Regions from separate parts of the Streptomyces sp. NPDC054961 genome, predicted to be linked through region 1. Evidence: riboswitches for the same ligand, from Rfam matches in the RefSeq annotation. Region 1 holds a riboswitch; the other holds the start of a gene.
The links. Region 1 has a riboswitch for cyclic di-AMP ahead of ACWF9Z_RS16475 (M23 family metallopeptidase). Riboswitches for the same ligand answer to the same signal wherever they lie in the genome.
Positions count from the first base shown of each region.

Region 2: linked by a shared signal. The riboswitch ahead of ACWF9Z_RS28765 (M23 family metallopeptidase) and the one ahead of ACWF9Z_RS16475 (M23 family metallopeptidase) in region 1 are both predicted to bind cyclic di-AMP.

Region 1 is NZ_JBSGWY010000015.1:148,339-151,749, reverse strand. Features, by position in the region: gene ACWF9Z_RS16480 (SGNH/GDSL hydrolase family protein) at 1-748, opposite strand, end outside; gene ACWF9Z_RS16475 (M23 family metallopeptidase) at 937-2,028, opposite strand; cyclic di-AMP (ydaO/yuaA leader) riboswitch at 2,031-2,228, opposite strand; partial or broken gene ACWF9Z_RS16470 (tyrosine-protein phosphatase) at 2,542-3,300, shown strand.
Region 2 is NZ_JBSGWY010000040.1:7,793-11,203, forward strand. Features, by position in the region: gene ACWF9Z_RS28760 (GntR family transcriptional regulator) at 1-517, opposite strand, end outside; gene ACWF9Z_RS28765 (M23 family metallopeptidase) at 762-1,559, opposite strand; cyclic di-AMP (ydaO/yuaA leader) riboswitch at 1,572-1,731, opposite strand; gene ACWF9Z_RS28770 (M16 family metallopeptidase) at 1,915-3,282, opposite strand; gene ACWF9Z_RS28775 (M16 family metallopeptidase) at 3,303-3,411, opposite strand, start outside.

The DNA.
Region 1 (3,411 bases):
GGTCCCCGGAGGACTCCCCGCGCAGCCGCCGTCCGATCCACGGCACCAGGTGGTCGCGCGCCCACTGGATGTTGTCCCGGGTCGTGTCCACCGAGCCGCGCGGGCGCATCGGCGGCCACGGCTGCTCGGGGTCGGCCGGCGTGGCCATGCCGAGCACCTGGGCGGCGCGCAGGGCGACCCGCGTGTGGCCCTCGGGCGAGAGGTGCAGCCGGTCGGCGTCCCAGGCCCGCCGGTCCTGGACGGACTTCAGCGACCAGAGGTCGAGGACGGGGCAGTCGTAGCGGTCGGCGATGGAGTGGACGTGCGCGCTGAACGTCGCGATCTTGCCCCGGATGTGCTTGAGGACCGGCACGTCCCGCGTGTCGAAGCCGGTGGTGATCACGACCCGGCCGACCGATCCGGCGAGGTCGCGCACGGCGGCCTCGTACCGTTCGGCCACGTCGTCCGGGTCGCTGCCGGGCCGGATGATGTCGTTGCCGCCCGCGCAGAAGGTCACGAGGTCCGGCGCCAGCGCCTTGGCGCGGGGCACCTGCTCGGCCACGATCTGGTCCAGGAGGCGGCCGCGCACGGCCAGGTTCGCGTACCGGAAGTCGTGCTCGTCACGCTGGTCGGCGAGGAGAACGGCCAGCCGGTCCGCCCAGCCGACGAACGTTTCCCCGGGTCCCGGGTCCCCCACGCCCTCGGTGAAGCTGTCCCCGATCGCCGCGTACGAGCCGATGGTCTTGAGTGTCGAAGTCGTCGCTGCCACGGGACCCCATCCTTCACCCCGGGGCGCGACCTACGCGACCGTAGCCACGGGTTGACACACCGTGATCTTCGCCACCGTCGGCCGAGGAAGAGGAGGGCGTGGGACCGGGACCCCCCTCGGGCCCCGGCCCCACGCCCCGCCCGGCCCCGCGGCGGCCGCACCACCGCGGGGCCTCCGGTTCACCGGATTCAGATGCTGACGCCCTTGGAGCGCAGGTAGGCCACCGGGTCGATGTCCGAGCCGTACGAGGGGCCCGTACGGATCTCGAAGTGGAGGTGCGGGCCGGTCACGTTGCCGGTCGCGCCGGAGAGGCCGATGGTCTGGCCGCCGGTCACGCTCTGGCCGGTCGAGACGGACAGCTGGGAGAGGTGGCCGTACTGGCTGTACTTGCCGTCGGCGTGCCGGATGACCACCTCGTTGCCGTACGCGCCGCCCCAGCCGGCCGACACGACGGTGCCCGCGCCGACGGCCTTGACGGTGGTGCCGGAGCTCGCGATGAAGTCGACGCCCGTGTGGTAACCGCTGGACCACATGGCGCCGGGCGTCCGGTACGAGGTGGACACGCCGCCGCCGACCGGGGCGACGAAGCCGGCGGAGGCGGGGGCGGCCTGCTGCTGGGCGGGGGCCTTGGGCGCGGGGGCGACCGGAGCCTCGGCCGCGGCGTCCGGCGAGGAGCCGTCGGACGCGCCTTCGCCGGAGAAGGACTCCTCGCCGGAGGAGCCGTCGGAGGAGTCGTCCGAGGAAGCCTCGGGAGCCGAGGCCTGAGAGGCGTCAGAGGGGTCCGAGGAGTCAGCGGCATCAGAGGAGGAGGAGGAAGCGGACTTTTCGGCCGGCTCCGGCGCCTCGGCCGGCGCGGGCTCGGCGGCCCGGGCCGCACCCTTCGCGCCGAGCGTCAGCTTGAGGCCCGGGTGGATCAGCGACGGATCGGAGCCCACCGCCTCGCGGTTGTCCTCGTAGAGCCGCTCCCAGCCACCGCGGAGGTGCTGCCGCTGGGCGATCTTGGAGAGGTAGTCCCCCGGCACGACCGTGTAGACGGCCGGGGCGGCCTGGGCGGCCGACCGCGCGGCGGTCGGGGCGGCCTGGAGAGCGGCCGGGACCTGCGCGGCCTGCGGCGCAAGGACCTGCGCGGCGGCGGGGGCGGCGCCCTGGGCGCCGGCCGCGTGGGCGCCGGCGGCGCCGAGCAGCGGGAGCGCGAGGGCCGCGCCACCGGTGCCGGCGACGGCGAGACCGCGGGATATCGAGCGGGACTTGGGACGGCGGTGCTTACCCGTTGCAGGCATGGCGAATTCCTCTCCGACGCCTGCGAGGTGAGCTGTCGGGTTCGGACTGGAGATGTCCGGCCATCGCGGATGCCGATCAAGGACACCCGCACGACTTAACCCCGAGCTGTTCCGTTGCAAAGATCCCGAACAGGATCTGGAACAGCGGCTTACCTGGTTCCCCCGCTCCTGCCCCGCGCGTGATCAGTCGAGTGCGGTTTCCGGTCGGCGGCAGGATTAGGCGGTCCGTCCGGATCGATCGCGAACGTAATCGAGTGCGCCCGGACAGAACAAGTCATGAATTCCCCAACAAAATCTTGAAGATGACGGCCCGCAGGAATTCCGGTCACCCTCCGTCCATTCGCGGCCTTCAACAACCGCCCCGGCAGGGCAATTCGGTATTCGCGATCAGCCACTCACCGTCACCGTATGATCTGGCTCACGGGGAGGTGTCCGATCTCGCCTTTCGCTATGGCAACTTGGTCCCAAGTGGAGCAATTCGGACACTCTCGACGACGACACGGAGGAGCCCCTGTGACCCAGCAGATACCCCACCCCTCGCGCACGGAGCCGGCGCTGTCCGGAGTGCGCAACTTCCGCGACGTGGGCGGGCTGCCGACCACGGACGGCCGGAGGGTCAAGTCGGGACTACTGTTCCGAAGCGGACATCTCGCACATGCCACCGAAAGCGATGCGGAGTTCCTCGGCTCGCTCGGACTGCACACCGTGTTCGACTTCCGCAATGACGCCGACCACGCGCTGGAGGGCGCGGACGTCGATCTTCCCGGCGTGCTGAACGTCAACATCCCGCTGTCGGACCCGGCCGACGGCCGGGAGTTCTGGACCATGGTCCGCGACGGGGAACTCGCCCAGCTGCACGAGGTCCTGGGCGACGGCAAGGCCGCCGCGCGGATGTCCCATTCGTACCGCGGGATCATCAGGACCCGCACCGCCGAGCACAGCCGGGTCGTGCACGCCCTCGCCGAGGACAGCGTCCCGGCCCTCATGCACTGCGCCGCCGGCAAGGACCGGGCCGGCCTGTCGATCGCCGTCACCCTGCTCGCGCTGGGCGTGGAGCGGGACGCGATCGTCACGGACTACCTGGAGTCGAACGCCGCGCACAACCGCTACCGGGTCCGCCGGAGCGGGGACGCGACCGAAGCCCGCACCCCCGAGGTGATGGAGCTGCTCGCCCCGCTCTTCGACGCCCGCGCCGAGTACCTGACGGCGGCCTTCGAGACCATGGACGAGGAGTGGGGCGGGGTGGAGCGCTACCTCGGCGAGGGGGGGGGGGGGGGGGGGCGGCCCGCCCGCCCGCGGGGGGGCGGGCGGGGGGGGGGGGCGGGCGCCGCCGGGGGGGGGCGGGGGCCGCGCCGGCCCCCCCCCGCCGCCACCTCCCGCGCC
Region 2 (3,411 bases), on a different contig from region 1:
GCTCCGCCCAGGACTCCACGGGCCGCACCGGGGCTTCCACCACGTACATCCACGCCACCTTGTGGCGCATCTGGGTGAGCAGCGCGATCAGGCCGGGACTGTCGGAGGCCTGGGCGAGCGTCTCGTGGAACCAGCCGCCCAGGGAGCGCAGGTCCTCCCCCTGCCCCTTCCTGGCCCGCTCCTGCCCCAGCCTGACCAGCCCCCGCAGCACTTTGAGGTGGGCCTCGCTGCGCCGCCGGGCCGCCCGTGCGGCCGCCAGCGGCTCCAGCAGCATCCGCAGCTCCAGGAGGTCCGCGGCCTCCCGCTCGGTCGGCTCCGCCACGCAGGCGCCCGCGTGCCGCCGGGTGGTGACGAAGCCCTCCGACTCCAGCGTGCGCAGCGCCTCGCGCACCGGGACGCGCGAGACTCCGTACCGGCGGGCCAGCACCTCTTCGGTCAGCCGGGCGCCGGGCCCGAACACGCCGGAGACGATGTCGTCGCGAATTGCTGTGCATACCGTGTGCGCGGGAATACGCAAGACCGGACCTCCGCCTTTTTCGTATGGCTGTGCGCGCTGCGATTCTATTGCAACACACGATAATTTCCGAGGACGGCCGGAAATACGAAACATTCACACGCATCCGAGGCCCGCACCTCGGAGGCGGTCCGCGCGGACCGACGCACGAAGGCCCCGGCTCGAGGAGAGCCGGGGCCTTCGGGAAGACGTGCGGTGCGGCGGCCGGCCGGGCGGCGGACCGCCGGGACCGACCGGTGCGGACCGGTCAGACGTTGACGCCGTGCGAGCGCAGGTACGCGATCGGGTCGATGTCCGAGCCGTAGTCGGCGCCGGTACGGGCTTCGAAGTGCAGGTGCGGGCCGCTGGAGTTGCCCGTGGAGCCCGACAGGCCGATCTTCTGGCCCGGGGTGACCTGCTGGCCGACGGAGACGCTCAGCGAGCTCATGTGGCCGTACTGGGTGTACGTGCCGTCGGCGTGCTTGATGACGACGTTGTTGCCGTACGCGCCGCCCCAGCCCGCCTCGACCACGGTGCCCATGCCGACCGCGTGGACCTCGGTGCCGGAGGAGGCGTGGAAGTCGATGCCGGTGTGGCTGCCGGAGGACCACATGCCGCCGCCCGCGTGGTACTGGGTGCTGACGTAGGACTCCGCGAGCGGGGACACGAAGGTGTTGAGGCGCTTGCGCTCCTCCTCGCGGGCCGCACGCTCGGCGGCCTCGCGCTCGGCCTTGGCCCGCGCCTCGGCCTTCACCTTGGCCTCTGCCGCCCGCTGCTTCGCGTCGGCCTCGGCCTGCGCCTTGGCGGCGGCGGCCTCGGCGGCCCGCTGCTGGGAGGCGGCCTGGGCCTGGATCTCACCCTCGAGCTCGTCGGCCACGACGATGGTGTTCATGCCGGTGTCCTCGACGGAGGGGGCCTTGTCCGCGGCGAACGCGGGGCCGGCCAGCGAGCCGACGACACCCGTGGTGGCGAGGGCCGCGATGCCGGCGTAACCGGCGGTCCTGCGGCTCAGACGACTGGAACCGCGGTGCTTGCCGGACCCGGCGGTACGACTGCCAAACGCCATGAAGGGGCTGATCCTTTCCTTCCCTCTCGCCTACCGGGTTAGCTGACGGGTTCGGAGCAGGAAGGTCTCCTACGGGCCTCCACTTGCGAGGCGGCCCGATTCACCCCAGGGACACATGTGGGTCCCCGGCTCCCCAGGCTCGCGCCTGACGGGGACTCGGCGATCGCTGCCCGGTGCCGCGGATGCGGCGGTTACCACTGACGGACAGCACGCCTGACGCTAGGCGGATCATCAGTCAATCGCCAAACAGACGCGCCTTTTTGTTGCGTTCGCCACACCGCATACAAGCAACCACACCACTAAACGGACAAAAGGGGCCCCGGCGACAAGTCGCCGGAACCCCTTGGGCGTCAGCTCAGTTGGTCACCACGGTCACCTCGCCGATACCGAGGGCGCGCACCGGCTCCTCGATCTGCGAGGCGTCACCCACCAGGACCGTGACCAGGCGGTTCACCGGGAACGCGCTGACGACCGCCGAAGTGGCCTCCACCGTCCCGGTTTCGGCGAGCCGCGCGTACAACTGCGCCTGGTAGTCGTCCGGCAGCTCCTGCTCGACCTGATCGGCGAGGGTGCCCGCGACCGAGGCGGCCGTCTCGAACTTCAGCGGGGCCACGCCCACCAAGTTCTGCACCGCCACGTCCCGTTCGGCATCGGTCAGGCCGCCCTCCGCGAGGGTGCGCAGCACCTTCCAGAGGTCCTCCAGCGCCGGGCCGGTGTTCGGGGTGTCCACCGAACCGCTGATGGCGAGCATCGAGGCGCCCTTGCCGTCGGCGGTGGAGCGCAGCACCTGGCCGAAGGCGCGCACGCCGTACGTGTACCCCTTCTCCTCGCGCAGCACCTTGTCCAGGCGCGAGGTGAGGGTGCCGCCCAGGCAGTACGTGCCGAGGACCTGGGGCGCCCAGACGCGGTCGTGCCGGTCCGGCCCGATACGGCCGATCAGCAGCTGGGTCTGGACCGCGCCGGGCCGGTCCACGATGACCACGCGGCCGGTGTCGTCGGCGGTGACCGGCGGGACCGGGCGCGGCTCGCTGGTGTCACCGGTCCAGGCGCCCAGGGTGTCCGCGAGGACGGCGTCGAGGTCGATGCCGGTCAGGTCGCCGACGACCACCGCGGTGGCGGTGGCGGGGCGTACGTGGGCCTCGTAGAAGGCCCGTACGGCGCCGGAGTCGATGCGGGAGACCGTCTCCTCGGTGCCCTGGCGGGGGCGGGACATCCGCAGGCTCGCCGGGAACAGCTCCTGCGAGAGCTGCTTGGCGGCGCGGCGCTGGGGGTTGGCCAGCTCGTGCGGGATCTCGTCGAGCCGGTTGCGCACCAGGCGGCCGACCTCGGCGTCGGCGAAGGCCGGCGCGATCAGCGCCTCGGCGACCAGGCCGAGCGCCTTGTGCAGCCGCGACGCGGGGACCTCCAGGGAGACCCGCAGGCCCGGGTGGTCGGCGTGCGCGTCGAGGGTGGCCCCGCAGCGGTCGAGCTCGGCCGCGAACTCCTCGGCGGAGTGCTTGTCGGTGCCCTCGGCCAGCGCGCGGGCCATGATGGTAGCCACGCCGTCGAGGCCCTCGGGCTCCGCGTCCAGCGGGGCGGCGAGGTTGATCTCGACCGCGACGACCTGCTGCCCCGGGCGGTGGCAGCGCAGCAGGGTCAGGCCGTTGGCCAGGACCCCGCGGTCGGGGGCCGGGAAGGCCCACGGCTGCGGCTCGCCGGCCTGGGGGCGCGGGTGGAAGGTCATCGTGACGGCTGCGGTGTCGCTCACTGCTCCGCCCCTTCGTTCTCGTCGCCGTTCCCGGCGCTCTCGTCGGTGTCGTCCGGCCCGTCGGTCCCGTCCGCCGCGATCGGCTCGTACACGAGCACCGCGCGG